Regions from separate parts of the Streptomyces sp. A18 genome, predicted to be linked through region 1. Evidence: riboswitches for the same ligand, from Rfam matches in the RefSeq annotation. Region 1 holds a riboswitch; the other holds the start of a gene.
The links. Region 1 has a riboswitch for S-adenosylmethionine ahead of AC5P1C_RS05905 (aminotransferase class V-fold PLP-dependent enzyme). Riboswitches for the same ligand answer to the same signal wherever they lie in the genome.
Positions count from the first base shown of each region.

Region 2: linked by a shared signal. The riboswitch ahead of thrC (threonine synthase) and the one ahead of AC5P1C_RS05905 (aminotransferase class V-fold PLP-dependent enzyme) in region 1 are both predicted to bind S-adenosylmethionine.

Region 1 is NZ_JBWLKL010000003.1:47,060-62,031, reverse strand. It holds gene ctaD (aa3-type cytochrome oxidase subunit I) at 1-787, shown strand, start outside; gene AC5P1C_RS05945 (cytochrome c oxidase subunit 4) at 784-1,182, shown strand; gene AC5P1C_RS05940 (L,D-transpeptidase) at 1,318-2,565, shown strand; gene AC5P1C_RS05935 (hypothetical protein) at 2,665-3,066, opposite strand; gene ctaE (aa3-type cytochrome oxidase subunit III) at 3,245-3,865, shown strand; gene qcrC (cytochrome bc1 complex diheme cytochrome c subunit) at 3,948-4,757, shown strand; gene qcrA (cytochrome bc1 complex Rieske iron-sulfur subunit) at 4,754-5,809, shown strand; gene qcrB (cytochrome bc1 complex cytochrome b subunit) at 5,806-7,437, shown strand; gene trpD (anthranilate phosphoribosyltransferase) at 7,577-8,641, shown strand; SAM riboswitch class IV at 8,716-8,832, shown strand; gene AC5P1C_RS05905 (aminotransferase class V-fold PLP-dependent enzyme) at 9,014-10,426, shown strand; gene AC5P1C_RS05900 (glycerate kinase family protein) at 10,378-11,604, opposite strand; gene AC5P1C_RS05895 (SLC13 family permease) at 11,627-13,039, opposite strand; gene AC5P1C_RS05890 (response regulator transcription factor) at 13,126-13,788, opposite strand; gene AC5P1C_RS05885 (sensor histidine kinase) at 13,785-14,972, opposite strand, start outside.
Region 2 is NZ_JBWLKL010000028.1:29,196-44,167, reverse strand. It holds gene AC5P1C_RS31640 (polysaccharide deacetylase family protein) at 1-342, shown strand, start outside; gene AC5P1C_RS31635 (hypothetical protein) at 529-756, opposite strand; gene AC5P1C_RS31630 (hypothetical protein) at 753-965, opposite strand; gene AC5P1C_RS31625 (helix-turn-helix domain-containing protein) at 1,081-1,923, shown strand; gene AC5P1C_RS31620 (DUF397 domain-containing protein) at 1,904-2,176, shown strand; gene AC5P1C_RS31615 (hypothetical protein) at 2,459-3,280, shown strand; partial or broken gene AC5P1C_RS31610 (Uma2 family endonuclease) at 3,337-3,474, shown strand; gene AC5P1C_RS31605 (esterase/lipase family protein) at 3,789-5,051, shown strand; gene groL (chaperonin GroEL) at 5,148-6,773, opposite strand; gene AC5P1C_RS31595 (cold-shock protein) at 7,098-7,301, opposite strand; gene AC5P1C_RS31590 (MoaD/ThiS family protein) at 7,725-8,000, opposite strand; gene thrC (threonine synthase) at 8,114-9,424, opposite strand; SAM riboswitch class I at 9,442-9,576, opposite strand; gene AC5P1C_RS31580 (glucosyl-3-phosphoglycerate synthase) at 9,746-10,690, shown strand; gene AC5P1C_RS31575 (LAETG motif-containing sortase-dependent surface protein) at 10,746-11,288, shown strand; gene AC5P1C_RS31570 (alpha,alpha-trehalose-phosphate synthase (UDP-forming)) at 11,404-12,813, shown strand; gene otsB (trehalose-phosphatase) at 12,981-13,841, opposite strand; gene AC5P1C_RS31560 (DUF3263 domain-containing protein) at 13,858-14,112, opposite strand; gene AC5P1C_RS31555 (extracellular solute-binding protein) at 14,123-14,972, opposite strand, start outside.

The sequences.
Region 1 (14,972 bases):
CCACATGTACGTCACTGGTGGCGTGCTCCTACCGTTCTTCTCCTTCATGACGTTCCTGATCGCCGTGCCAACAGGCGTGAAGTTCTTCAACTGGATCGGAACGATGTGGAAGGGCTCACTGAGTTTCGAGACACCGATGCTCTGGGCCGTCGGCTTCCTGATCACCTTCACCTTCGGTGGTCTGACCGGCGTCATCCTGGCCTCGCCGCCGATGGACTTCCACGTATCGGACTCGTACTTCGTGGTCGCGCACTTCCACTACGTCGTCTTCGGCACCGTGGTCTTCGCGATGTTCTCCGGATTCCACTTCTGGTGGCCGAAGTTCACCGGCAAGATGCTGGACGAGCGGCTCGGCAAGATCACCTTCTGGACGCTGTTCATCGGCTTCCACGGCACGTTCCTGGTGCAGCACTGGCTGGGCGCCGAGGGCATGCCGCGCCGGTACGCGGACTACCTCGCGGCCGACGGCTTCACCGCCCTGAACACGATCTCGACGATCGCCTCGTTCCTGCTCGGTCTGTCGATACTGCCGTTCTTCTACAACATCTGGAAGACCGCCAAGTACGGCAAGAAGATCGAGGTCGACGACCCGTGGGGCTACGGCCGCTCGCTCGAGTGGGCGACGTCCTGCCCGCCGCCGCGGCACAACTTCCTGACCCTGCCGCGGATCCGTTCCGAATCCCCGGCGTTCGACCTGCATCACCCTGAGATCGCGGCTCTCGACCAGCTCGAGAACGCCGGTCACGGTGACAAGGCGCTCGCGGGCGGCAAGGAGGCCGGCAAGTGAAGGTCCAAGGCAAGATGTTCATCTGGCTGAGCGTCTTCGTGCTCGCCATGGCGATCGTCTACGGCTGGTGGTCGAAGGAGCCGGCCGGTACGACCGCGCTGTTCCTGGCCTTCGGCCTGTGCATCATGATCGGCTACTACCTGGCCTTCACGGCCCGGCGTGTCGACGCCTCCGCACAGGACAACAAGGAGGCCGACGTAGCGGACGAGGCCGGCGAGGTGGGCTTCTTCAGCCCGCACAGCTGGCAGCCGCTCTCGCTGGCCATCGGTGGCGCGTTCGCCTTCATGGGCGTCGTCTTCGGCTGGTGGCTGCTGTACTTCTCGGCCCCGCTCCTGCTGATCGGCCTCTTCGGCTGGGTCTTCGAGTACTACCGGGGCGAGAACCAGACCCAGTGAGTCTGTGATCTCCCGCCTCACCGAGGGGCCCGGACACTCCGTCAGGAGCGTCCGGGCCCCTCGGCGTGTCGCCATCGACCCCCGTACGGGTCATTCCGGCGCGCCGTTGCCGAGGAATCTCCATACCGTGTGCTTATGAGCCACTCACCGCGAATCCGCACGGTACTGAGCTGCACCATGCTGGTGGCCGCCCTCGGGGTGGGAACCACGGCCTGCGGCAGCTCCGACGGCCATCCGCTCTCGGCGAAGCCGTACGACGCGGCGGGCCAGATCGCCTTCAACAGCCCAGCGGGCAGCCAGAAGGCGGATCCGGACAGGCCCCTGGAGGTCACCGCCCAGGGCGACGACGGGCGCATCACCGACGTGAAGGCCACCGACGCGCAGGGGCGGTACGTGGCCGGCGAACTCACCGCCGACGGCGCCCGTTGGCACAGCACGGCACCCCTGGCGGCGGGCGCGCAGTACACGGTGCGGGTCAGCACGGAGGACGAGGACGGCTCGCCGGGCCGCAAGGTCATGACGTTCGAGACGAACGCCCCGGACAAGAAGAAGCGCCTCGACGTCACCTTCGGCCCCGAGTCGGGCAAGTACGGGGTCGGCCAGCCCGTCACGGCCAAGCTGAGTGCCAAGGTGAAGGACAAGAAGGCCAGGTCCATCGTGGAGCGTGCGCTGAAGGTCGATACGCAGCCCGCCACGCAGGGCGCCTGGCACTGGGTGGACAGCAAGACGCTGCACTACCGCGCCAAGGAGTACTGGCCCTCGGGCGCGACCATCAACGTGCGGAGCAACCTCGAGGGCATCAAGGTGCGCGACAAGCTCTGGGGCGGCCAGGCCAAGCCGCTGCGGCTCACCATCGGCGACCGCATCGAGGCCGTGACGGACGCCGGTTCGCACTCAATGACGGTCTACCGCAACGGCGAGGAGATCAACTCCATGCCGGTGACGACGGGCAAGCCCGGCTACTCCACGCGCAACGGCGTCAAGGTCGTCCTCGGCAAGGAGTACTCCGTACGTATGACCAGTGCCAGCATCGGCGCATCGGACTTCTACGACAAGATGGTCTATTACGCGACGCGGGTCACCGACTCCGGTGAATACGTGCACGCCGCGCCCTGGTCGGTCGGCTCGCAGGGCAACGCGAACACCAGCCACGGCTGCACGGGCATGAGCACCAGCAACGCCGCCTGGTTCTACGAGACCGTCCGGCAGGGCGACATCGTGAGAGTCGTCAACAGCAACGGCGCTGACATGGATCCGTTCGGCAACGGCTTCGGCGACTGGAACGTCGACTGGAAGGACTGGCGGGACGGCAGCGCCCTGCTGGGCGACGCCAAGGAAGGCCCCGCGGCGGTCGACGCGGCCAGGCTGCGGCCGCAGGTCTGAGCGGCCCGCAGAAGCGCGCAGAACGCGACGAGAGGGGCCCACGCGATCGCGTGGGCCCCTCTCGTGCTCTCTCGTGCGCCAAGTGCGCCGAGTGCCGCGTCAGGCCTGGATGGCCAGTCTGGCGCGCAGCAGGGCGGCCAGGGAGTCCGCGAACTCGACCGGGTCGACCGGAAGGGTCACGGCGGCCTCCGCGCGGCTCCAGGTGGCCAGCCAGGCGTCCTGCGGGCGTCCCATCAGCAGGAGTACCGGCGGGCAGTGGAAGATCTCGTCCTTGATCTGACGGCAGACCCCCATGCCGCCGATGGGCGTGGCCTCGCCGTCCAGGACGCAGACGTCGATGCCGCCCCGGTCGATCTCCTTCAGCACGGCGGGCAGCGTCGCGCACTCGATGAACTCGACCGCGGGAACGTCCGCCGCCGGCCTGCGTCCGGTGGCCAACCGGACCTGCTCGCGGGTGCTCGCGTTGTCGCTGTAGACCAGCACCGTGGCGGTCGGCTGCATTGTTCCTCCGCTTCGTTGAGGGCATTCGGCCGGGGACCGATGCGCGGATGCTACCTCTCCGGACACCCCGTCAACAGCGGTTCGGACAGCCCTTCGATGGGCCATACGGGCAGGACACACACCGCAGACACTCCGAACGGCACCCCCCGGGGTGAGGGCGGGATAAGCGACCGACATAATGTCGGTCGTGGCGACAGCAACGACAGTAGATACCGGGCACGCGCACCCGCCGGTCAATCGGCCGAACCTCACCAGCGTCGGAACCATCATTTGGCTGAGTTCCGAGCTGATGTTCTTCGCGGCCCTCTTCGCGATGTACTTCACCCTGCGATCGGTGACAGGACCTGAGCACTGGAAGGAAATGGCGTCCGCGCTGAACTTCCCGTTCTCGGCGACGAACACCACGATCCTGGTGCTCTCCTCCCTCACCTGTCAGCTCGGCGTCTTCGCCGCCGAGCGCGGTGACGTGAAGAAGCTCCGGATGTGGTTCATCGTCACCTTCATCATGGGTGCGGTCTTTATCGGCGGTCAGGTGTACGAGTACACCGAGCTGGTCAAGCACGAGGGCCTCTCGCTCTCGTCCGACCCGTACGGCTCGGTCTTCTACCTGACCACCGGCTTCCACGGCATGCATGTGACAGGCGGCCTGATCGCCTTCCTGCTGGTCCTCGGCAGGACCTACGCGGCCAGGAAGTTCACCCATGAGCAGGCGACCGCAGCCATCGTCGTGTCCTACTACTGGCACTTCGTCGATGTTGTCTGGATCGGTCTCTTTGCCACGATCTACATGATCAAGTAAACGGGGCCGGGCCCGGACGGGTCCGACGTTCCGACTCATTCCAGAAGCATCGACGCAGAAGATCCTGACACCGGGGTAATCCGTGAAAAAGCTCTCCGCACGACGACGCCACCCGCTGGCGGCGATCGTCGTCCTACTCCTCGCGCTGGCGGCCACCGGGGGGCTGTACGCCGCGTTCGCACCCGCGGACAAGGCGCAGGCCGACGACACCGCCCAGTCCCTCGCCATCGACGAGGGCAAGAAGTTGTACTCCGTGGGCTGCTCCAGCTGCCACGGAACCGGCGGTCAGGGGTCCACCGACGGTCCTAGCCTGGTGGGCGTCGGCGCAGCCGCCGTCGACTTCCAGGTCAGCACCGGCCGTATGCCGCTCCAGCAGCCGGGCGCCCAGGCGCCGAAGAAGAAGGCCATTTACAACCAGGCCCAGATCGACCAGCTCGCGGCGTACATCGCCTCGCTGGGCGCGGGCCCGACCATCCCCACCGAGAAGCAGTACAGCCCGGACGGGGCGGACATCGCCAAGGGTGGCGAGCTGTTCCGCACCAACTGCGCGCAGTGCCACAACTTCACCGGTGAGGGCGGCGCGTTGACGAAGGGCAAGTTCGCTCCTTCGTTGGAGGATGTCTCCCCGAAGCACATCTACGAGGCCATGCAGACCGGCCCGCAGAACATGCCGTCCTTCCCCGACACGATCATGCCGGAGAAGAACAAGAAGGACATCATCGCGTACCTCGACGCGGTCAACGGCGAACAGACCGAGAGCCCTGGCGGTCTCAAGCTGGGTGGTCTGGGTCCGGTCAGTGAAGGGCTGTTCGCCTGGATCTTCGGTCTCGGCTCGCTGATCGCGGTCGCCGTGTGGGTCGCCGCTCGGACCGCAAAGGCCAAGAAGTCATGAGTAGCCAAGAGAATCCTGAAGAGAACCTGCCCAGCGTGCAGGAGACCGAGCACGGCTCGGTGGCGGTGAAGGAAGAGAATCCGTTCGCCGACCCGGGGCTGCCGCCCCACGAGCATCGCGTCCAGGACATCGACGAGCGGGCCGCCAGGCGGTCCGAGCGTGCGGTCGCCTTCCTGTTCACGCTCTCGATGCTCGCCACGGTCGGCTTCATCGCCTCGTTCGTGTCGTTCCCGGTCGACAAGAGCGTCTACATCTGGCCCATCGGCCACATCAGTGCGCTGAACTTCGCCCTGGGCATGACCCTCGGCATCGCGCTCTTCTGCATCGGCGCGGGCGCCGTCCACTGGGCCCGCACCCTGATGTCCGATGTGGAGGTCGCCGACGAGCGTCACCCCATCGAGGCCGAGCCCGAGGTCAAGGCCAAGGTCATGGCCGACTTCAAGGCCGGTGCCGCGGAGTCGCAGTTCGGCCGGCGCAAGCTGATCCGCAACACGATGTTCGGCGCGCTCGCCATGGTGCCGCTCTCCGGCGTCGTCCTGCTGCGTGACCTCGGTCCGCTGCCGGAGGACAAGCTGCGGCACACGCTGTGGGCCAAGGGCAAGCTGCTCGTGAACATGAACACGAACGAGCCGCTGCGCCCGTCGGACGTGGCGGTCGGTTCGCTGACCTTCGCCAAGCCCGAGGGCCTGGAGGAGCACGACCACGACTTCCAGAAGGAGATCGCCAAGGCGGCCCTGATGATCGTCCGGATCCAGCCGGACAACATCAAGGACAAGCAGGAGCTCGAGTGGTCGCACGACGGTGTCGTCGCGTACTCCAAGATCTGCACCCACGTCGGCTGCCCGATCTCCCTGTACGAGCAGCAGACGCACCACGTCCTCTGCCCGTGCCACCAGTCCACCTTCGACCTCTCCGACGGTGCCCGAGTGATCTTCGGCCCGGCCGGTCACGCGCTGCCGCAGCTGCGCATCGGCGTGAACGAAGAGGGCTACCTCGAGGCGCTCGGCGACTTCGCTGAGCCCGTCGGTCCTGCTTTCTGGGAGCGCGGATGAGCACTACGACGACTGATACGCGTAAGAAGGAGGCGCCCGCCGGTGAGCGGGTCGCCGACTGGGCCGACGGCCGCTTGGGGATCTACTCCCTGGCCAAGGCCAACATGCGCAAGATCTTCCCGGACCACTGGTCCTTCATGCTCGGTGAGATCTGCCTCTACAGCTTCATCATCATCATCCTCACGGGTGTGTACCTGACCCTGTTCTTCCACCCGTCGATGAACGAGGTGGAGTACCACGGCAGCTACATCCCGCTGCAGGGCCAGCTGATGTCCGAGGCCTTCAACTCGACCATGCACATCAGCTTCGATGTGCGTGGTGGTCTGCTGATCCGGCAGATCCACCACTGGGCGGCGCTGATCTTCCTCGCGGCGATGTTCGTGCACATGATGCGCGTCTTCTTCACGGGTGCCTTCCGCAAGCCGCGCGAGGTCAACTGGGTCTTCGGCTTCCTGCTGTTCGTCCTCGGCATGTTCACCGGCTTCACCGGTTACTCGCTCCCGGACGACCTGCTCTCCGGTACCGGTGTGCGCTTCATGCAGGGCGCGGTCCTGTCCGTGCCGATCGTGGGCACGTACCTGTCGATGTTCCTGTTCGGCGGGGAGTTCCCCGGCGGGGACTTCGTGGCCCGGTTCTACTCGGTGCACATCCTGCTGCTGCCGGGCATCATGCTCGGCCTGGTGGTCGCGCACCTGATCCTGGTCTTCTACCACAAGCACACGCAGTTCGCGGGCCCCGGCAAGACGAACAAGAACGTCGTCGGCATGCCCCTGCTGCCCGTCTACATGGCGAAGGCCGGAGGCTTCTTCTTCCTGGTCTTCGGTGTGATCGCGGCCGTCTCGGCGATCGCCACGATCAACCCGATCTGGGCGATCGGCCCGTACCGTCCGGACCAGGTCTCCACCGGAGCCCAGCCCGACTGGTACATGGGCTTCTCCGAGGGTCTGATCCGTGTCATGCCGGGCTGGGAGATCAACGCCTGGGGTCACACGCTCGTCCTGGGCGTGTTCATCCCGCTGATCATCTTCCCGTTGGTCCTGGTCGCGATCGCGGTCTATCCGTTCATCGAGTCCTGGGTCACCGGCGACAAGCGCGAGCACCACATCCTGGACCGCCCGCGCAACGCACCGACCCGTACGGCGTTCGGCGTCGCATGGATCACCTGGTACTTCGTGCTGCTCGTCGGTGGTGGCAACGACCTCTGGGCCACGCACTTCCATCTGTCGATCAACTCGATCACCTGGTTCGTGCGCATCGCCTTCTTCGTGGCTCCGGTCCTCGCCTTCATCGCCACCAAGCGGATCTGCCTGGGTCTGCAGCGGCGCGACAGGGAGAAGGTCCTGCACGGCCGCGAGTCGGGCATCATCAAGCGCCTGCCGCACGGTGAGTTCATCGAGGTCCACGAGCCGCTCAACCAGGAGCAGCTGCACACGCTCACCGCGCACGAGCAGTACGCGCCCGTCGAGATCGGTCCCTCGACCGACGAGAACGGCGTCGAGCGCAAGGTGAAGGGCTCGCAGAAGCTCCGGGCCAAGCTCTCCAAGGGCTACTACGGGGAGGAAGGCCAGATCCCCAAGCCCACCACCGAGGAGTACAAGGAGATCACGAGCGGCCACGGCCACCACTGATCCCCTGAAGCTCTGACCTCCATGGTCGCCACGGCGAGAGCCCCGTCCCATGCATCCAGTGCATGGACGGGGCTCTTTGCCGTCCCCCGGGCTGGATAAGGTGTTCCTGTCCCCATCCAGACGAACCCAGGAGCGGCAGATGAGCGCTGTGACCCCCGCAGGAGGCAACACCGCGGCGGCCCGTTCCTGGCCCGGTGTACTGAACGGGCTGCTGGAAGGGCGGGACCAGAGCGCCGAGGACACGGCCTGGGCCATGGACCGCGTCATGCGGGGCGAGGCGACCGACGCGCAGATCGCGGGCTTCGTGGTCGCGCTGCGGGCCAAGGGCGAGACCGTGGAGGAGATCACCGGCCTCGTACGGACGATGTATGAGCACGCCAATGTGATCGAGGTGCCGGGGCAGACCGTCGACATCGTCGGCACCGGCGGTGACGGCGCCAAGACCGTCAACATCTCCACGATGTCGGCGATCGTGGCCGCGGGCGCGGGCGCGAAGGTCGTCAAGCACGGCAACCGCGCCGCCTCCAGCGCATCGGGCGCGTCGGACGTCCTGGAGAAGCTCGGGGTGAACCTGGAGCTGCCGCTGAAGCGGGTCGTCGAGGTGGCCGAGGAAGCCGGGATCACCTTCTGCTTCGCGGTGAAGTTCCACCCGGCGCTGCGGCACGCCGGTGCGGCGCGCAGCCAGCTGGGCATCCGGACCGTCTTCAACGCTCTCGGTCCGCTCACCAACCCGGCCAAGGTGCGGGCCCAGGCGGTCGGTGTCGCCGACCCGCGGATGGCGCCGATCGTGGCCGGGGTCTTCGCCGAGCGCGGGAACTCCTCCCTGGTCTTCCGCGGCGACGACGGGCTCGACGAACTGACGACCACCGCGACCTCCCGGGTCTGGGTGGTACGGGACGGCGTCGTGCGCGAGGAGGCCTTCGACCCGCGGGACGTCGGCATCGACCTCGTCCCCGTGGAGGCGCTGCGGGGCGCCGACGCCTCGTACAACGCCGAGGTGGCGCTGCGCCTCCTGGACGGCGAGAAGGGCCCCGTGCGGGACGCCGTGCTGCTCAACACCGCGGCGGCCCTGGTCGCCCTCGCGCCGAGCGACGCGACCCTGGTGGAGCAGATCGGCGCCGGCATCGCGAAGGCGGCGGAGTCGATCGACTCCGGGTCCGCGAAGCGGGCCCTTGAGCGCTGGGTGGCGGCCAGCAACAGCTGAGTGTGGCGCACACCGCAGTCCGGATCCCGGACTGCGGTGTCCACCGAGAAGATCGTGTGGCAAGATGCTGCGCAGGTCATGAGTGACAGCGATTAAGCCCCGGCTCGCTGTCCGGCAACCCTCCGTCCGTGGCGGGGTGCCCCGGGTGAAGACCAGGCCGTACGCAGCAAGGCGTATGGCAAGCGCGGACCCCTGCGCACTCGATGAGTGTCGTACCCCTGGGGTCCTGGTCCTCAAGGGAGCAGTCTCGTGAGCAAGCGAATGCGATAGGGCTTCCCGGCCCCTTTTCCGCACCCCCTTTTTCTTTCCTCACTGCAGCGCCGTTCGAGCGCCATCGCAGTGAACTCGCCTGCCTTCCCACGGGAGTTCGCCATGTCTGTCACCACTGCTGCCGCCGACCAGACCGTCTGTGCCGCCCCGCTGCCCGTCCTCGGCCGTGACGTCACCGTGCCACTCGTCACCGGCGGCGAGGTGACCTACGCGGCGCTCGACTACGCGGCCAGCGCCCCGGCGCTGCAGCGGGTCTGGGACGACGTGGCCGCGTACGCGCCGTACTACGGCAGCGTGCACCGGGGTGCCGGGTACCTCTCGCAGCTCTCCACCGACCTCTTCGAGAACAGCCGGGTCACCGTCGCCGAGTTCCTGGGCTGCCGCGATGACGACCAGGTCGTCTTCACCCGTTCGACCACCGACTCGCTCAACCTGCTCGCCGCCGCGCTGCCCGCCGACTGTCAGGTGTTCGTCTTCGAGACCGAGCACCACGCATCGCTGCTGCCCTGGCGCGACGCCCGCGTGACGTACCTGAACGCCCCGCGCACCGCCGACCAGGCCGTCGCCACCCTGGAGCGCGCCCTCGCCGACCGCGACCCTTCCCCGAGCTCTCAACTTCGTTCGAGCGGGGGAGGCCCCAATGGCCCCGCCCTGGTCTGCGTGACCGGCGCGTCGAACGTCACCGGTGAGCTGTGGCCGGTCAAGGAGCTCGCCGCCGCCGCCCACGCGCACGGCGCCCGCATCGTCCTGGACGCCGCGCAGCTCGCGCCCCACCACCCGGTCTCCATCAGCGAGTTGGACGTCGACTGGGTCGCCTTCTCCGGCCACAAGCTGTACGCGCCCTTCGGCTCGGGCGTCCTCGCGGGCCGCTCCGACTGGCTGCAGGCGGCCGAGCCCTACCTCGCGGGCGGCGGCGCATCGCGGAAGGTCGCGCGGCGCAGCGACGGCGGCGTGGACGTCGAGTGGCACGACACCGCCGCGCGCCACGAGGCCGGTTCGCCGAACGTCATCGGCGTGTACTCGATCGCCTCCGCGTGCAAGGCGCTGACCGATGCGGGCTTCGACGAGCTCGTCGCCCGTGAGCGCCACCTCATCGCGAAGGTGCGCGAGGGCCTCGCCGACGTACCGGCCGTGAAGGTGCTCTCGCTCTTCGGGGACGACGCGCCGCGCGTCGGCGTCATCTCCTTCGTCGTCGACGGCTGGAACAGCTCACACTTCGCCGCCGCGCTCTCCGCCGAGTACGGCATCGGCGTACGCGACGGCCTCTTCTGCGCCCACCCGCTGGTGCGCACCCTGCTCGGCAGCGACCCGCAGACCCAGGGCGAGTGCGGTGCCCCCGAGGCCGCGCCCGGCGAGAAGTCGCTGAACGCGATCCGCGTCAGCTTCGGCGCCGGCACCCCGGACGAGCACGTGGAGCGTTTCGTGCGTGCCGTCAAGGAGCTGGTGGCGGACGGCGCGCGGTGGAACTACCGCACCGAGGACGGGCGTTGCGTGCCGGACACCACGGCCGCCTGAACCTGAGCCGGGTTCTGGGCTTTGGGGTGCCCCTTCAGGCGTGACCCCAGCACAATCATTCGCAGGGCGCGCTCGGTCGCGTCGGTGAGGAACTCGGCCCCGCGGCCGAGCGCCTCGGTCAGTGAGACCGGCGCGGGCAGGATCGCGCTGTAGGCGTCCACACCCTCCGCCCGTACGTGGTGCGCGCCCTGCCCGATCGTGCCCGCGAGGACCAGGACCGGGCGGCCGAACCGCTTGGCGCGCCGCGCCACTTCGGCGGGGACCTTGCCGCGCGGCGTCTGGTGGTCCAGGGCGCCCTCTGCGGTGACGACGAGGTCGGCGCGGGCCAGGCGCGCGTCCAGGTCCAGGTCGTCGAGCAGGACGTCGAAGCGGGGCAGGAGCTGGGCGCCGAGGGCGGCGAGACCGGCGCCGAGGCCGCCGGACGCGCCTGTTCCGGGGCCGAGCGCGAGGTCCTCCGTGACGTGCAGGTCGCGGGTCAGGACGTGCGCCCAGTGTTCAAGGGCCGCCGCGAGCTGTTCGACCTGCGTGGGGGTGGCGCCCTTCTGGGGGCCGAAGACGCGGGCGACGCCGCGCTCGCCGGTCAGGACGTTGAAGGGGTTGCACGCGACGCGGATCTCGGTGGACTTCAGGCGAGGGTCGAGGCCCGCGGGGTCGATGCGGTTCAGTCGGGTCAACTCCCGGCCGCCGCGCGGCAGTTCCCAGCCGTCCGCGTCCAGGAGCCGGGCGCCGAGCGCCTGCAGGGCCCCCGCGCCGCCGTCCGAGGTGCCGGAGTCGCCGCAGCCCACCAGGATGCGGCGGGCGCCCGCGTCGAGCGCGGCGCGGATCAGCTCGCCGACCCCGTACGTCGTCGTGGCGCCAGGGTCCCGCAGACCGCGCGGGACCAGCGAGAGCCCGGCGACCGCGGCCATCTCCACGACGGCGGTGCCGGACGGGAGCAGCGCGAAGTGCGTGCCGATCCGCTGGCCGACGGGACCGGTGGCGGGCAGCGCGACCAGGCGCCCGCCGCCCGTGGTGGCCAGGGCGCGGGCGGTGCCTTCGCCGCCGTCCACCAGGGGGATCAGATCGGTCTGTGCGTGCGGGACGACGCGGCGTACTCCTTCGGCGATGGCCTCGGCCGCCGACTGCGCGGACAGGGACTCCTTGAAGCCGCTGGGGGCGATGGCGAAACGGGTCAGCATGGGGTCTCCAGTGCGGGTGGGGTCAGCGGACGGGTACGCCGAGCAGCGGCCAGAGCGCCACGGCGAAGAGCAGGACGAGCGCGGCGGTCAGCGGCGCGAGGACCGCGGAGAGACGCAGCAGGTCGCGCGGGGTGTAGGTGGGCGTGCCCGGGATGTCGGCGAAGAGGGTGACGGGCTTCGCGGACGCGGGCAGGGTGTGGCAGAAGCCCGCCGCCGCCGTGGAGGCGAGGGCGGCGGCGACCGGGTTGACGCCCGCGCCGACGGCCGCCGCGACGACCAGCGGGACCAGGACCGAGGAGCGGGCCGAGCGGGACTGGAGTATCAGGTGCGCGGCCGTGCTGACGGTGACGACGACGGTCAGGAACAGCCAGGGCGGCACATCCAGCGGAACTCCGCCCACCAGCCACTTCGCCGCCCCCGACTCGGCGAGCGCGACCCCCATCGCCATCGTCGCCGCCATGAAGAGCAGCAGCGACCACGGCACGGTCTTCAGGGCGTCCTTCAGGCGTACGGTGCCCAGGGCGGGGGACGAGGCGACGACCGCGCCGATCAACGCGACGACTGCGGGCGGCACTTGGTGCAGCGGCTCGCTGCACCAGAGCGCGACGACTGTGGCGAGCAGCAGGGCGCAGCGGGTCTCCGCGGGCTCCCAGACTCCGGTGACCGGCTGCTCGCTGTGCTCCTGAAGCTGCTCGACGGTGATGTGGACGGGACCCTTGCGGTCCGCCCGCCGTGTCGTCGTCAACAGGACGGCCTCCGCCGCGAGGTGGGACGAGGCGACGGCGAGCGGCAGGCCCAGGAGCATCCACTGCGTGAAGCCGATCCGGTCCCCGGTGGCCTCCCGGAGCACGGACACCGTGATCAGATGCGCGCCGGCGCCGATCAGGGTCGCGACCGCGGAGAGCAGGATCACGGTCGGGAACAGGAGCGCGAGCATCACCACCAGGCGCCTGCGGTCGGCGAGGACCTTGGCGAGGGCGAGGAAGACGGGCAGGGCGAGCGCGGCGCGGCCCGACGTGGCGGGTACCGCGAAGGCCGTGACGACCAGGGCGGCCGTCGTCAGATGCGTCAACTGCCGTACGCTGCGCGCCCCGCTGACGAGGAAGGCCGCGGCCCGGCCCGCCAGACCGCTGCGGGCCACGGCCGCCGCGAGCACGAAGGCGCAGATCAGCAGCCAGACCGTCTCGTCACCGAGGGTGCCGAAGAGCGTGTCGCTGCTGATCACCCCGGTCGCGGTGAGCGCGAGCCCGGCACCGAGCGCGATGTACGTGTCGTCGATCGGCGTGCCGATCCACGCACAGGTCGCGAGGGCGAACACCGCGAGGGTGAGCCGGGCGTCGCCGCTCAGGCCGGGGAAGTTGCCGGGCACCACGAGCAGCGCGCACAGGCTCAGCGCGATGCACAGGGTGATGGCTTGGCGGGGGTTCAGGGTCACGCATTGAGCCTCGGGCCCGGCCGTGAGCCCTCAATGAGCCTTGGATGAAGGAAAGTTCACCCGCGCCTGGCCGCCCCTGCCGCAGATCACCCCGGCAGCCGGTACCCCATCCCGCGCACCGTCTCCACCCGCTCGGCGCCCAGCTTCTTGCGCAGCGCCCGTACGTACACGTCCACGATGTTGGACCCGGGGTCGAAGTCGTAGCCCCACACGTGCGACAGGATCTGCTCCCGCGAGAGGACCTGACCAGGATGGCGCAGGAAGAGTTCCAGCAACACGAACTCACGTGCCGTCAGATCCACCGTCCGCTCGCCCGAACGCGCCCTGCGTGTCCGCAGGTCCAGCGTCAGCTCCCCGCTGCGCAGCACCGTCACCTCCGGCGCCCGCGCCGCCGTGCGCAGCCGCAGGCGCACCCGCGCGAGCAGCTCCTCGAAGCGGAACGGCTTGGTCATCCAGTCGTCCGCGCCCCCCTCAAGGCCCGCCACCGTGTCCCGGACCGAGTCGCGTGCCGTCAGCACGATGACCGGTGTGGTCACGCGGGACTCGCGCAGCTGGCGCAGGACCGTGAAGCCGTCCTGGCCCGGCAGTCCGATGTCCAGGACGACCAGGTCGAAGCTGCCGGTCAGGGCGTAGTCGTAGGCGGCGTCGCCGTCGCCGACGACGCTGGTGGTGAAGCCGTTGGCGCGCAGGCCCTTCTCGACGAAGGAGGCGATGCGCTCCTCGTCCTCGACGATGAGAATCCGGTTCATGGCAGTACGGGTTCCTGTTCTCGCAGTACGAGTACGAAGGTGGCGCCGCCGGAGCCCGGGGTGGTCGGCCGCAGCTCGACCCGGCCACCGTGCCCCTCGGCGATGGCGCGCACGATGGCGAGGCCGAGTCCGGCTCCGGTGGCGCGGGCGCCGCGGCGTGCGGTGCCGCGCCGGAACCGCTCGAAGATCACCGCCGCGTCCTGCGCCTGGACGCCGGGCCCGCTGTCGGCGACGTACAACTCGATCCGGCCCGCCGTGCTGCGCGAGCCGATGCCGATGCGTTGGCCGGGGACGGTGTGCTGGACGGCGTTCTGGGCGAGCTGGACCATCGCCTGGGTGATGCGCTGCGGGTCGAGACCGGCTTCGCCGTCGGCCACTTCGGCCAGCTTCCAGTCGCGGTCGCCGAGCGCCCGTGCCTTGACGAAGACGTCCGCGGTCAGCTCGGCGAGCTGTACCGGCTCCGGGGTGACGAAGTCGGGGCGCTCGGCCTTGGCGAGCAGGAGGAGGTCCTCGACGATGCGGCTCATCCGGTCGAGCTCCTCCATCACGATCCGGACCGTCTCCTCGCGCTCCTGCGGATCGTCGCCCATCAGCTCCAGATGGCCCCGCACGATGGTGATGGGCGTGCGCAGCTCGTGCCCGGCGTCGTCGACGAACTCCCGCTGCGCGGCGAACGCGCGCTCCAGCCGGTCGAGCATCCCGTTGAACGTCTCGGCGAGCGCCGCGATGTCGTCCTTTCCCTGTACGGGGATGCGTTGGGTCAGGTCCTGCTCGGTGAGCTGCGCGGCGGTCGTACGCACCAGACGCACGGGCTTGAGGATGCGGCCCGCGACCGCCCAGCCGATGCCGGTCGTCATCAGGAGCGCGACCCCGGAGATGGCCAGGAGCATCGTGAACACGTCGCCCGCCTTGGCCTGTTCGCCCGCCGGGTGGAAGGCGACGACGAACGCCGCCGCCGGGTGGCCGCCGCTCGCCGCGATCTCGACCTTCGCCCAGCGGACCTCGCCCTGGGAGCGGTGCAGGGTGCCGGTGGCGTCGGGGGACTCGAAGACCGTGCGCAGCGCGGCGGGGTCCTCGGCGAGCGGATGGCCGATCCGTGGCTCGCGCGACTGCTCCTTCTTCGCGGGCGTCTTGCCGGGGCGGCCGACCAGGCCGAGGAGTTCCTCGTCGGGGTCGGCGTACTG
Region 2 (14,972 bases), on a different contig from region 1:
CAGTCGGAGCAGATCCTCGACGCCGAACGCATGATCACCAAGGCGTCCGGCGGCGTACGGCCGATGTACTACCGCGCGCCCGGCGGGGCCTTCACCCCCTACAGCCGCAAGCTCGCCGCCGACCGGGGCATGCGCCCGCTGGGCTGGAACGTCGACACCAAGGACTTCGAGCGCCCCGGCACGGACGCCATCGTCGCCACGGTCGAGCGCGAACTCCCCAACGGGCCGACGCTCCTCTTCCACGACGCGGGCGGCGACCGCACCCAGACCGTCGAGGCCCTGCGCACGCTCCTCCCCCAACTCAAGCAGCAGGGCTATACCTTCGGCTTCCCGGTGCGCTGAGCCGCGCCGCGCCCGCCCCGGCCGGGTCAGACCGTCAGGGGGCCTTCGCGTACGTTGCGCCGACGACCTTCCGCAGCGAACCTCTCAGCTTCGATGTGTGTCAGCGACATCTCGATCTCCCGCCATGTACTTACAGGGCCCACTTCTACCTACATAGCTCGGCCCCGCCCTGCCGGTGCGATCCGCTCACGGCAACCGCCTCTCCCGGTTGAGCCTGCGCACCCGCTCCCGCAGCACGTCCCCCGGCGGGGCCTGCCCCACGGACTCCGGCGGGCAGTCCCACTCCCGGCCGCCGCCGAGTGGCCGCAGCTGTACGAGGCCGCCCTCGCAGCCCATGACCTGACCGACGCTGCCGTCCCGGAAATCGACGGCGTACGTACCTGCCTCCGGCACTCCGGGGCCGTCGTCGTTCACCGCGGGCCCTCCAGTACGGCGGCGAGCCGCAGCGCGGTGTCGAGGTTGCAGCGCCCCAACTCCACCAGCGGCAGCGCGTTCTCCGCCGCCGCCGTCAGCGGGTCCATCCGCAGGGACGGCAACGTGACGCCGACGTCTTCGAGCCCCGCTCTCAACTGCCGCACCGCCTCCTCCGCCGCCCGCACCCGTTCCTCCGCCGTCAGCGCCATGGCCCCTGCCTCTCACACCGGGTGTTGCCGTTTCCTCACTAAGCGTGTCCGGCGATGCGTAGCCTGAGAAGCGGCCACATCCCAACAACCCGCCTTGTTGGACGAGGAGTTGCCCATGACACGCCGCAAGGACCTGGACCCCTCATCGAACCCCCGCGCCCTCCTCGGCTGCGAGCTCCGTCACGCACGGGAGCGGAAGGGGATCAGCCAGGAGGCCCTGGGCGCGCCGCTGTTCGTCAGCGGTTCGTTCATCGGGCAGTTGGAGGCGGGTACGCGGCGGATGCACCTGGAGTACGCCCAGCACTTCGACGAGGTACTCAACACGGGGGGCTTCTTCGCCCGCAATTGCCGGGCGGTCGCCCAGTCGAAGTACCCGGATCACTTCGCTGAGGCGGCGGAGGCGGAGGCCGCCGCTACGGCCATCAAGCAGTACGCGACCTTGCTGATCCCGGGGCTGCTCCAGACGAGGGCGTACGCGACGGAGATCTTCCGCGCCTATCACCCGACGGCGACGGACGACACGATCAGCAACCAAGTGGAGGCGCGACTCGAACGCGCCCACCTCCTCGACAATCCAACAACGCCGTTGTTGTGGTGCATCGTTGACGAGGCGGCCCTCAGGCGAGTGGTCGGCGGCGGCGCGGTGATGGCGGAGGCACTGCGCCACGTGGCGGGACTTGCGCGGCAGCACCGGATCATTCTTCAGGTGCTGCCGTTCGGCGCAGGGGCGCATGCGGCAATGGACGGACCCCTAAAACTGATGCAATGCGAGGACGCGCCCCCGCTCTCCTTCGTCGAGGCACCGAACATGGGCAAGCTCCTGGACGACCCGGCAACCGTCGCCCGCCACACCCTGATGTTCGACCTTCTCCAGGCTGCGTCCCTCCCCCCACGTGAATCCCTGGCCCTGATCGAGTCAGTGGCGCAGGATTACGGGCATGGAGAACAGCACCCGTGAGTACGAGTACGACCTGAGCACGGCCATCTGGCACAAGTCGAGTTACAGCGGAGGCCAGGGCGGCGACTGCCTGGAGGTAGCCACTTGGCGCAAGTCCACGTACAGCGGCGGCAGCGGCAGCGACTGCCTCGAAGTAGCCGACGGGCACCCGGACCTCGCCCCCGTCCGCGACTCCAAGAACCCCACCGGCCCGAAGCTCGTGTTCCGGGCCACGGCCTGGTCCGCATTCCTCGCGGATCTCAAGGACAACTGACCCCGAGGCTCAAGCCACAAGCGCCGAGCCCTCTTTTCAAGGAACGGGAGGCGGGCCCCAACCCGCCCTCCCTCCCTTCGAGTTGGCGAACTCGATCACTTTCGGAAGGCGACTTGCCACGCAGCGTGACAACGCTCTAGCGTGCCCGAATAACGAACAACCCCCGCCCGGTGCGACAACACCTGCGGGGGTTTAACCATCACGATCGAAAGCGAAGTTCGATCCATGGCTGACGCCAAGCTTAGTACCGCCCTCCGCTCTGCGCACGCAGACCCGCACCCCATGGCCAGCCCTGGCTACGGAAAGCGTTCGGCGCCCGAACAACTTCGCCCCACGAACGCCGACTTCACCCACCTCCCGCCCCGCGAAGGCGCCATCGCCGCGTACCTCGACCGCCTCCCCGACGGCACGGACATCTCCGTGAAGACCCTGGCCAAGCACCTCCCGTACGGCCAGTGCGCCCTCCGCACCGCCCTCAACAGGCTCCAGGCGGCCGGTCACTTGAGGCGAGGCAGGGAACACGTATACGGAAGCGGCAGCGCTCGCTGGATCACCCGAACGTGGTTCTCGCGGACGGCGCGGGACGACGCCTGGTGGGCGGCCTTCACGCGCGGCGACGTACCGGAACCGGGCCCGGACCCGAACAGACCCCAACGCCCCACCCGCAGCCGCGCGTTCATCCTCCTCGCGGCGCTCGGCCGGACGGCCCCCGCGCTGTCCCTCTCGTACGCGGACTGCGTTGCCCTGGAACCCCAGCTCACCGAGTGGTTCACGCGCGGCGCCACGGAGCCGGACGTACTCCGCGCCCTGACCGCAGGGCTCCCCACCCCGGTCCACAGCCCGGCGGCCCTCATCCGCAGCCGCCTCACGACCAAGCTCCCGCCAGAACCAGTCCCCCGCCCCGCGCTCCGCGTCCTGGAGTGCGGAAGGTGCGGCGCCCCCGGCCGGCCCGAGGCCCTGCCCGGCGGCGTATGCGGCCCCTGCCGGGGCGAGGTCGGCCCCGGTCGGGGAATCCCGGCCCCCCTGCCACCCGAATCCGTCCGCGCCCACGCGGCAGCGGTACGGGCCACAGCGCACAGCCCACAGGAACGGACACACGCATGACCGCTCCCACGGTCCGACGGCACGGGGTCGGGTCACGATGGAGGGAAGGAGGCACCGCTCTTGCCCCTCTGGACCACTTCATCGGCCAGGACAGCGAGTGGGCCTCCCCCGAAGGCGTCCTCATGGTCGTCGAGGTCACCTCACACGACGGCGACACAGACCGCCGCGACCGCCAGGAGAAGGGCCGCGCCTACCACTACGGCTCCACCATCCGCATTCCCTCCCCGGTCGCCTCTCCGGTCGCCTTCGCGACATACTTCCCCGGCCCCAGCAGGCCCCGTCACGCCCCGCTGACCGAGTTGCGCCGCTGACACGTCCGACGCCCGGCCGTCGACCACAGGGTCCTGAATCCGCCACGGCCGACGCAGTGCAAATGCGGCCATTTCCCCTCTGTCCGAAAGGGCCCCGCTCCCCGCGCGGAAACCTGAGACCACCTTCCGGCGCCTACGTGACGTACCGAGGATGGCACCGAACGTCATCGAAGCGGCACAACCGGAGGGGACCCTTCATGACCGACCTCAGCGGGCCCAGCGGGCCCAACGACCCCAACGCGCCCAGCGAAGAGCAGATCATCGAGGCCTGGCGGTCCGCCGCGCACATCACCCTGGCGCCCGGCCCCCAGGAAGTCTCCGAGGCCGCCCCCGCCCCGGACCAGGAGTGGACGCTGCCGGGCGGCAGGGCCTGGGTGTACCTCGCCGATCCCCAGCAGGGCCTGACCCGGCCGGTGATCCTCGCCGACGGCTTCAGTACGGGACCGAGCGACCTGGACTTCCTCTACGAGGGCCTGGAGCGGGGCGAGTACGCGCTCATCAGCGAGCTGCGGACGCGCGGCAGGGACGTCGTCATCCTCGGCTTCGACGAGCGCAGCGCCTCCATCCTGGACAACGCCGTGGCCGCACGCTCGGCGATCCAGGAGGCGATCGCGCGGCGCACCGGCGACCACCCGCTGACCGTCGGCGGCTTCAGCATGGGCGGCCTGGTCACGCGGTACGCGCTCACCAAGATGGAGCACGAGAGCGTCGACCACCAGACCGCGCTGTACCTCTCCTTCGACAGCCCGCACCGCGGCGCCTGGATCCCCATCGCGCTGCAGTCGTTCGCGCACTACATCCGGCGGCTCAACGCGGCCTTCTCGAACCAGATGAACAGCCCGGCCGCGCGCCAGCTCCTGTGGCAGCACATCTCCGAGTGGGACGACACCCCGGAGACCGACAAGGAGCGCGTCGAGTTCCTCGCCGAGCTGGAGCGGGTCGGCGGCTGGCCGATGCGCCCGAAGAAGATCGGCGTCGCCAACGGCGTGCGCACGGGCGTGGCCAATGGCATCGCTCCGGGCCGGCGGGCGTTCCGCGGCAAGGGCCTCGCCATCACCGGCACCCACCTCTACACGCAGCCCGCGGGCGAGGACCAACTCGTCGCCCAGCTACGGGTGGTGACCCTGCGCAAGCCGCAGATCCGCACCTCGGGCATGCCCGAGATCGACGGCGCGCCCGGCGGCACCCTGGAGGGCTTCGGCATCCTCGCCGACGAGCTGAACAAGATCCCGGCCATCATCGGCCTCGGCTCCGAGGCCGAGATCCGCGAGCACTGCTTCGTCCCCTCCGTCAGCGCGGTGGCCCTGCGCGACATCGACACCCACGAGAAGCTGCACGATCCGTTCCCGGAGCAGTCCGAGGACACCGAGCTCGACGAGTACCTCTGCGCCACCCACAACGAGGGCCACACCCTGATCACGGAAGAACTCTGCACCTGGCTGCTCGACCGGCTGCCGTAGTCACACACGGCTCCGGAAACGCCCGAGGGCGGCACCCCTTCGTGAGAAGGAGTGCCGCCCTCGGTACGTACGGGACGTAGATCAACCAGAGGTCGATCAGAAGTCCATGTCACCGCCCGGCATGCCGCCGCCGGCCGGGGCAGCGCCCGCCTTCTCCGGCTTGTCGGCGATGACGGCCTCGGTGGTGAGGAACAGCGCGGCGATGGACGCGGCGTTCTGCAGGGCAGAGCGCGTGACCTTCGCCGGGTCGAGGATGCCCTCGGCGATCATGTCGACGTACTCACCGGTCGCGGCGTTCAGGCCGTGGCCGACGGTCAGGTTGCGCACCTTCTCGACGACGACGCCACCCTCAAGGCCGGCGTTGACCGCGATCTGCTTCAGCGGGGCCTCGAGGGCCAGCTTCACAGCGGCGGCACCGGTGGCCTCGTCGCCCTCGAGCTCAAGCTTCTCGAAGACGGCGGCGGCCTGGATGAGGGCCACGCCACCACCGGCGACGATGCCCTCTTCGACGGCGGCCTTCGCGTTGCGAACGGCGTCCTCGATGCGGTGCTTGCGCTCCTTGAGCTCGACCTCGGTCGCGGCACCGGCCTTGATGACCGCAACACCGCCGGCGAGCTTCGCCAGGCGCTCCTGCAGCTTCTCGCGGTCGTAGTCGCTGTCCGAGTTCTCGATCTCGGCGCGGATCTGGTTGACGCGACCCTGGACCTGGTCGCTCTCACCGGAGCCGTCGACGATCGTGGTCTCGTCCTTGGTGATGACGACCTTGCGGGCGCGGCCGAGCAGGTCGAGACCGGCGTTCTCCAGCTTGAGGCCGACCTCCTCGGAGATGACGGTGCCACCGGTGAGGATGGCGATGTCGCCGAGCATGGCCTTACGGCGGTCACCGAAGCCCGGGGCCTTGACGGCGACGGACTTGAAGGTGCCACGGATCTTGTTGACGACCAGGGTCGACAGGGCCTCGCCCTCGACGTCCTCGGCGATGATCAGCAGCGGCTTGCCGGACTGCATGACCTTCTCGAGGAGCGGAAGGAGGTCCTTCACGTTCGAGATCTTGGAGTTGACGATCAGGATGTACGGGTCGTCGAGCGACGCCTCCATACGCTCCATGTCGGTGGCGAAGTACGCCGAGATGTAGCCCTTGTCGAAGCGCATGCCCTCGGTGAGCTCGAGCTCGAGACCGAAGGTCTGCGACTCCTCGACGGTGATGACGCCTTCCTTGCCGACCTTGTCCATCGCCTCGGCGATGAGCTCGCCGATCTGGGTGTCGGCGGCGGAGATGGAGGCGGTCGAAGCGATCTGCTCCTTGGTCTCCACGTCCTTGGCCTGCTCGAGCAGGGCGCCCGAGACGGCCTCGACGGCCTTCTCGATGCCACGCTTGAGGGCCATCGGGTTGGCACCGGCGGCTACGTTGCGAAGGCCCTCGCGGACCAGCGCCTGGGCCAGGACGGTCGCGGTCGTCGTGCCGTCACCGGCGACGTCGTCCGTCTTCTTCGCGACCTCCTTGACCAGCTCGGCGCCGATCTTCTCGTACGGGTCCTCGAGCTCGATCTCCTTGGCGATGGAAACACCATCGTTGGTGATCGTGGGGGCACCCCACTTCTTCTCGAGGACGACGTTGCGACCCTTGGGGCCCAGGGTCACCTTGACGGCGTCGGCGAGCTGGTTCATGCCGCGCTCGAGGCCGCGCCGTGCCTCCTCGTCGAACGCGATGATCTTGGCCATGTGAAGTGGTCCTCCCGGACAGGGGTGGCATGCTCCGGATCGCGCCAGTGCCCGCGACGGACGGCCTGCAAACCTTGTGGTTCCTTGCCCCACCCGGCCTGCGGGCCTCACCGACCCGATCCAAGTTCTGTCACTCTCACTCGGAGAGTGCTAAGCCCAATGATTAGCACTCGACCCCTACGAGTGCAAGCGCCTCTTACGGATCCCAGACGTACGAGGGGGCGCGCGCACGGGGGTGCGCCACGGGACGCACGAGAGACCCGCACCCCTGTCGGGATGCGGGCCCCTCGTCACTCGCTAAGTCACTGGCCGATCGCGCCGAGATCAAACGGCGAGCTTGACCATGTCCGCCTGCGGACCCTTCTGGCCCTGCGAGATCTCGAACTCCACTCGCTGACCTTCTTCAAGGGTGCGGTAGCCGTCCATCTGAATCGCGCTGTAGTGGACGAAAACATCCGCACCACCGTCGACCGCGATGAAGCCGTACCCCTTCTCCGCGTTGAACCACTTGACGGTGCCCTGAGCCATGCCTAACTCCCCTATTACTGGCCCTTGCACGGACCCGCACTTCGCGGACCCGGGTCAGACCTCACCCCCCCAATGGGTTGTGGAGGCGTGCGCCGGAACGCGTCGACCGCGGCTGAATGTATCTGCCCAACTGCCCTCTGCAACAGGTCAATCGGACGAGAATTCTGGGCACGCCTGATCGGAGATTTGCGGAGAATTCGCCGGAGTTCAGGGCAAGTCGGGCCAGACAAATGCCACGGGAAGGGCAAATGGGCAGTGCACTTTGGCTACTTCTTGTCGCCCTCGGGGCGACTTCGTATATGCGCTCGGCACAAACAGGAAGCTCGCTTCCCAACTGTACCGCGCTCAACCGCATGGAATTGCCCCCTCCGCTTCTCTCGCGGAGGGGGCAATGGAGATTACGCAGGGTGTTTCTTTAAAGGATCAACCACCCGCGACGGCGGGAATGATGGACACTCCGGCACCGTCCGGCGTCGCCGTCTCCAGGCCCTGCTCGAAGCGGACGTCGTCGTCGTTCACGTAGACGTTCACGAAGCGCCGCAGCTTGCCCTGGTCGTCCAGGACACGGGCAGCGATGCCCGTGTGGTTCTTCTCCAGGTCGGCGATGACCTCGGAGAGGGTCGCCCCCTCAGCGGCGACCTCGGACTGACCGCCGGTGTAGGTGCGGAGGATGGTGGGGATACGAACGTTCACGCTCATGGGGTTCACCTCGATGATTCAGGGGGCGGAGGCGCCCCGTCAGGGGCGCGGGGAACTGCGCGAGGACGGACCACGACCGCCCGTCGGCGACGGGCGGTCAGGCCCTACGGCGGTTAACCGGCCAGCCCGGCGGAGCGAAACGCGTCAAGGCTGGGCTTGATCGTCGCCGTCGCCTGAGAGGTCTCGGCAACAGCGTCCAGGGTCTTGAGGCCGTCACCGGTGTTCAGGACCACCGTGGTCAGGGAGGGATCGATGAGGCCCGCCTCGATCAGCTTCTTGGTGACCCCCACGGTCACCCCCCCGGCGGTCTCCGCGAAGATGCCCTCGGTCCGGGCGAGCAGCTTGATCGCGTCGACGACCTGCTCGTCGTTCACGTCCTCGACGGCCCCGCCCGTGCGACGCGCGATGTCCAGGACGTACGGCCCGTCGGCGGGGTTGCCGATGGCGAGGGACTTGGCGATGGTGTCCGGCTTCTGCGGGCGCACGACGTCGTGGCCCGCCTTGAAGGCGGTCGACACCGGCGAGCAGCCCTCGGCCTGAGCGCCGAAGATCTTGTAGGGCTTGTCCTCGACGAGACCCAGCTTGATGAGCTCCTTCAGGCCCTTGTCGATCTTCGTGAGCTGCGAGCCCGACGCGATCGGGATCACCAGCTGGTCGGGAAGGACCCACCCCAGCTGCTCGCAGATCTCGTACGCGAGCGTCTTGGAGCCCTCGCCATAGTACGGCCGCAGGTTCACGTTCACGAAGCCCCAGCCCTCGCCCAGCGGGTCACCGATGAGCTCGGAGCAGAAGCGGTTCACGTCGTCGTAGTTGCCCTCGATACCGACGAGCTCGCCGCCGTAGACCGCGGCCATGACGACCTTGCCCTGCTCCAGGTCGTGCGGGATGAACACGCAGGAGCGGAAGCCGGCGCGGGCCGCCGCGGCGCCGACGGCGCCGGCGAGGTTGCCGGTGGAGGAGCAGGAGAGGGTGGTGAAGCCGAAGGCGCGCGCGGCCTCGATGGCCTGCGCGACGACGCGGTCCTTGAAGGAGTGCGTCGGGTTGCCGGAGTCGTCCTTGACGAACAACTTGCCCTGCTCGACGCCGAGTTCACGGGCGAGGTTGTCGGCCTTGACCAGCTTGGTCCAGCCGGGGTTGATGTTCGGCTTGGACGCCACGTCCGCCGGGACGGGCAGCAGCGGGGCGTAGCGCCAGATGTTGTCGGGGCCGGACTCGATCTGCTTCCGGAGCGCTTCGGGGTCACCGGTCGGCAGGTCGTACGCGACTTCGAGCGGGCCGAAACAGGCCTGGCAGGCGAAGATCGGACCGAGCGCGTAGAGCTCACCGCATTCGCGGCACGAGAGGCCGGACGCGGGGCCGAGGTCCACGGAATCCGTGGTGGTGGAGGGGGTGGTGTCGAACGTTTCGACAGTCTGCGCAGCCATGGAGGCGAGGCCCTTTCTCCTCATCTTCCCCGTGACGCATCTCGCCACGAGACGGAATTGGCACCTTCCCCACCGAGACCTCGCGTGCGCGGTCGGCGGGATGGTTGCCGGGGCTTCAACGGGCCGTATCCCTCTGCCCCTCTGGATGAGCGGTATGGCGCCTGGGCTTTCATGGGCCCAGGGCATTTGTTACGCGATGACCCCCGACATGCGATGGTCATCCGCGTTGTTCAAGACTGTAACCGACGGCCTGGACCCTTGAGATAGTCGTCCGAACCGCGAGATGGATCACATGTAGGCCACACACAGGAGGAACCCGCCGTGCTGGAAGAGGCCGAGCGCTGGCTGACCAGGCGTTCCTGGTCCGTTGCCGACCGTCCGCTCAGCGCGCTCGTCGCCGCCAAACGGGCGTCGGGAGCCTCGGTGAGTGTCGTCCTGCCCGCGCTCGACGAGGAGGAGACGGTCGGGGAGATCGTCGCCGAGATCCGCCGTGAGCTGATCGAGAGGGCCTCCCTCGTCGACGAGCTCGTGGTGATCGACTCCGGCTCGAAGGACCGCACGGCCGAGGTCGCGCGGGAGGCGGGCGCGCGGGTCGTGCACCGGGACGAGATCCTGCCGCGCATACCGGCCGTGCCCGGCAAGGGCGAGGTCATGTGGCGCTCACTCCTGGTGACCGGCGGCGACATCGTCGCGTTCGTCGACGCGGACCTGAAGGAGTTCTCGGCGGACTTCGTCACCGGCATCGTGGGCCCGCTCCTGACCGAGCCCGACGTGGACTTCGTGAAGGCGATGTACGACCGCCCCCTGGCCGGGACCGCAGGTCAGGGCGGCCGGGTCACCGAGTTGATGGCGCGCCCGCTGCTCAACATGCACTGGCCCCAACTGGCGGGGTTCGTCCAGCCGTTGGGCGGCGAGTACGCGGCGCGCAGGTCCCTCCTTGAGCGGCTGCCGTTCCCCGTCGGTTACGGAGTGGAGCTGGGTCTGCTCGTCGACGCCCTGCACACCGTGGGCCTGGACGCGCTCGCGCAGGTCGACGTGGGCGTGCGCAAGCACCGGCACCAGGACGGGCAGGCGCTGGGCCGCATGGCGGCGGCGATCTACCGGACGGCGCAGCTGCGGCTCGCGCGCGGCCATCTCGTGCGCCCCGAGCTCACCCAGTTCGAACGGGGCGAGCAGGGGTTCGAGCCGCGCACCCATTCGGTGGACACGGAGGAACGGCCGCCGATGGCCGACATCGCCGAATACACGGCCCGCCGCGTGGCGTAACCCCCGATATTGGGCATTTTGTCTACATTCCCCACTTATGTGGGTCAGACGAGTAATGGGAAGCGCGCGACGCATCGGCGGCGTGGCCATCGCCACGGCCGGCCTCGCGGCGGGAGCACTCGGCTCGGCGGCCGTGCCCGCCGCCGCGGATGTGGCCGAGCCCTTCGCCAAGCGTTACGACGAATCGCTGTACGGCGACTTCAAGACCATCGGCAACACGGTCATGGGCTGCCCGACGACGCCCGCGGACATGGCGGCGCGCTGCGCCACCGCCGCGGACGGCGAAGGCCGCGACAACAACAACACCTTCGTCATGGAGCGGATCAACACCGCGGGCATGGACCTCGCGCTCTCCGTCCCGGTCCCCGACCTGGAGGTGACGAAGACGGCGAGCCCCAAGACGGTCGAGGCGAAGAACATCAGCAAGCCGCCCGCCCCGCAGGAGCCGCAGAACGGCCCCGTGGAGCAGGTGGACCGCCCCGGTCAGCTGGCCGACACCGGCAGCGACTCCGACACGATGCTGTACGCGGGTCTCGCGATCGCCCTGTGCGCGATTGGCGCGCTTGCGGTGGCGGCGGCGAGGAGCAGGCGGCACTAGCGAGGAGCGGACGGGACCAAGCGCACCCCACCAGAGGTGATGGACGTATACGGCCGGGCCCGCCACGGGTCCGGCCGTACGTTTGAGCGCAGCCGGGAAGGGCTAGGTTCGGCACATGGTCTCCGAGCACGCCGCCGCCCAGGTTCTCGTCGCGTCCAACCGCGGCCCCGTCACGTACACCCTGGAGGAGAACGGGGAACTGACGGCCAAGCGGGGCGGCGGCGGACTCGTCTCCGGGCTCAGCGCGATCGGCGAATCGGACGGGGAATCGGCCCTGTGGGTCTGCGCGGCGCTGGGGGACGGCGACCGGGAGGCGGTGCGGCGCGGGGTAGGTGAACCGGGCGTGCGGATGCTGGACATCGATCCCCAGGTGCACGCGGACGCGTACAACGGGATCGCGAACTCGGTGCTGTGGTTCGTCCACCACATGCTGTACCAGACGCCGCTCGAACCGGCCTTCGGACCGGAGTTCCGTGCCCAGTGGGCGTCGTACGAGACCTACAACCGGGCCTTCGCCGAAGCGCTCGCGGAAAGCGCGGGCGACGGCGCTTCCGTCCTCGTCCAGGACTACCACCTGGCCCTGGTGCCGGGGATGCTGCGCGAACTACGCCCCGACCTGCGCATCGGCCACTTCTCGCACACGCCGTGGGCGCCGGTGGACTACTTCCGGATGCTGCCGGACGACGTCGCGGAGCAGCTGCTGCGGGGCATCCTGGGGGCCGACCGGGCGGCGTTCCTGACGGGGCGTTGGGCAGACGCGTTCACGGAGTGCTGCGTGGCGGTCCTCGGCGGTACGTCGGGCACGCGGATCGGGGTGCACGGGCTCGGGGCGGACGCGGATTTCCTGCGGGAGCGGTCGCGGCGGGCGGATGTGGAGGAGCGGCTCGCGGCGCTGCGGGAGCAGGTGGGCGGCGGGGGCGACGAGGGCGACCGGAAGGTGATCGTCCGGGTGGACCGGACGGAGCTGTCGAAGAACATCGTGCGGGGGCTGCTGGCGTACCGGGAGCTGCTCACGTCCCGGCCGGAGTGGCGGGAGCGGGTGGTGCACGTCGCGTTCGCGTATCCATCCCGGCAGGATCTCGCGGTGTACCGCGAGTACACCGCAGAGGTGCAGCGGGTGGCCGACTCGATCAACTCCGAGTACGGGGTGGAGGGTTGGACCCCGGTGGTGCTGCACGTGAAGGACGACTTCGCCCGCTCGCTCGCGGCGTACCGCCTGGCGGACGTGGCTCTGGTGAACCCCATCCGGGACGGGATGAACCTCGTGGCCAAGGAGGTGCCTGTCGTCTCCGACGAGGGGTGTGCGCTGGTCCTTTCGCGGGAGGCGGGGGCGTGGGAGGAGCTGGGGGAGGATGCGCTCGTCGTGAACCCGTATGACGTGACGGGGACGGCTGAGGCGTTGCACGCCGGGCTGACGATGCCGGTGGAGGAGCGGGCGGAACGTACCAAGCGGCTCGCGGCGGCGGGGACGGCGTTGCCGCCGGCGCAGTGGTTCCTGGATCAACTGCGGGCGCTGAGGGCCTGATTCCTGTTCCCCGACCTCGCCCCTTCCCGAAAACCCGCTCCGGCGCGGGTGCCTTGGTTGCCGTCATCACCGGCTCCGCCGAGTTCGTCCTCAAACGCCGGCGGGCTGAATCTTCAGCCCGTCCGGAAGGGGCGGAGTCGGTCGGGGACTCGAAGATTCGCCCGCCCTCACCCCAGCTGAGCGGCTACCGCGACGAGTAGCTCCACCACTCCCGACGGCCCGTCCACCACCAAGTCGGCCCGTTCCGCCAGCTCCGCCACCTCCGCGTTGCCGCTGCACACAAGCAGCCCCCGCACCTGGTCCGAACGGAGCTTCTCCACCGCCGCGTACGCGGGCAGGTCGCCCAGATCGTCGCCCGCGTACAGGACCGTCTCCGCGCCGACCTCCCGTACGTAGTCGGCGAGCGCGACCCCCTTGTCCATGCCCGGAGGGCGCAACTCCAGGACCAGGCGGCCCGGTTCGACGATCAGGCCGTGGCGGGACGCCAGTTCGGCGAGAGGGTCGCGCAAAGCCTCGAACGCCGCCTGCGGGTCACTCGCGCGGCGCGTGTGGACCGCCACCGCGCGGCCCTTCTCCTCGATCCAGGTCCCGTTCCAGGCGCCGATCGCGTCGAGGAAACCCGGCAGTTCGGCGCGCACGGACGCCACCCCCGGGTGCGGCTCGGCCGCGTGCACGGTGGAGGAGACGGCGTCCCACCGCTCGGCGCCGTAGTGCCCGAGCACGACGAGGTGTTCGAGACCCGGGATGCCCGCGAGCCCGCCGTACCGCACCGCCACGCCGGCCGGGCGGCCGGTGACGACCGCGACGGAGAGCACCTTCGGCGCGAGCGCGGCGAGGGCGGGCACGGCGTCGGGGTGGGCGCGGGCCTGCTCCGGGTCGGGCACGATCGGCGCGAGCGTGCCGTCGAAGTCGAGCGCGATCACGGCCTTTTCGGGCCGCGCGAGGAGCGCTGCGAGGCCCTCGCGCCCGGCCGGGGTCGCGGGTTCGGGCAGCTCGGGAGAGTACGGCGCGTACACAGGGTCACCCATGGGGCCGACCCTAACCTCAACGCTCCCCGCGCCGGGACTCCCTTATCCGCCGAAGGCGGTTGACGGTCACCGGATCGTGCGCGAGGGCGCGGGGGTCGTCGAGCAGGGCGTTCAGGAGCTGGTAGTAGCGGACCGGCACCAGGCCGAGCTGCTCGCGCACGGCCCGCTCCTTGGCGCCGGGCCCGGCGACCCAGTCCCGGCGCTCCAGGGCGAGGATCGCGCGATCGCGCTCGGAGAGGCCGGTGTCGTCCGGGGTTCCAGCGTCCGTCATGCCCGCCACGCTATTCCGCGTTCTCCTCCGTCGCCGCCTTGGTCTGGATCTGACCGAGGATCGACGCCGGATTGCCGTTCTCACCGACGGCCTTGCCGATGTACTTCTTCACGTCGACGGAGACCTGCGCCCAGGACGTCTTGCCCACCGGGTACAGCTGCGAGGTGGGCAGCTCGTCCAGGAACTCGGCGAGCGCCTTGTCGTTCTTGTTGCCCGTCATCTGCTGCGCCGCGGAGGTCGTGACGGGCAGCAGGTCGTACTCGCGCGAGAAGTCCAGGACGTTCTTCGTGCTGTAGGCGAAGTCGAGGAACTTGCCGACCTCCTCGCCGTTGCCGCGCTTCTTGAAGGCCATCATCCAGTCGGCGACGCCCATCGTGGCCTGGGCCTTGCCGTTCACACCGGGCATCGGCACCATGCCGTACTTCACGCCCTTCTTCGCGGCCATCTGCATCAGCGTGGGATGGCCGTTCAGCATGCCGACGTCGCCGCGCGTGAAGGCGGCGAAGGCCTCGGCGCGGTCGAGCTTGGCCGGGGGCGTGGGGCCCGTGAGGCCCTTGCCGACGAGTTCGTCCTTCAGCCAGGAGAAGGTCTTCACGTTCTGGATGGAGTCGATGTCATACGTGCCGACGTTGTCGGTGTAGCCGCCGCCACCGCTGAGCAGCCACTGCATCGTCTCGGCCTGCGCCTCTTCCGCGCCGAGCGGCAGGGCGTAGGGGATCTTCACGCCGCGCGCCTTGAGCACCTTGGCGGCGGCGGCCAGGTCGGTCCAGCTCTGCGGCGGGGTGAGGCCGGCGTCCTTGAAGATCTTCTCGTTGTAGAAGAGAAGGCGCGTGGAGGAGGCGAACGGCATGCCGTACTGG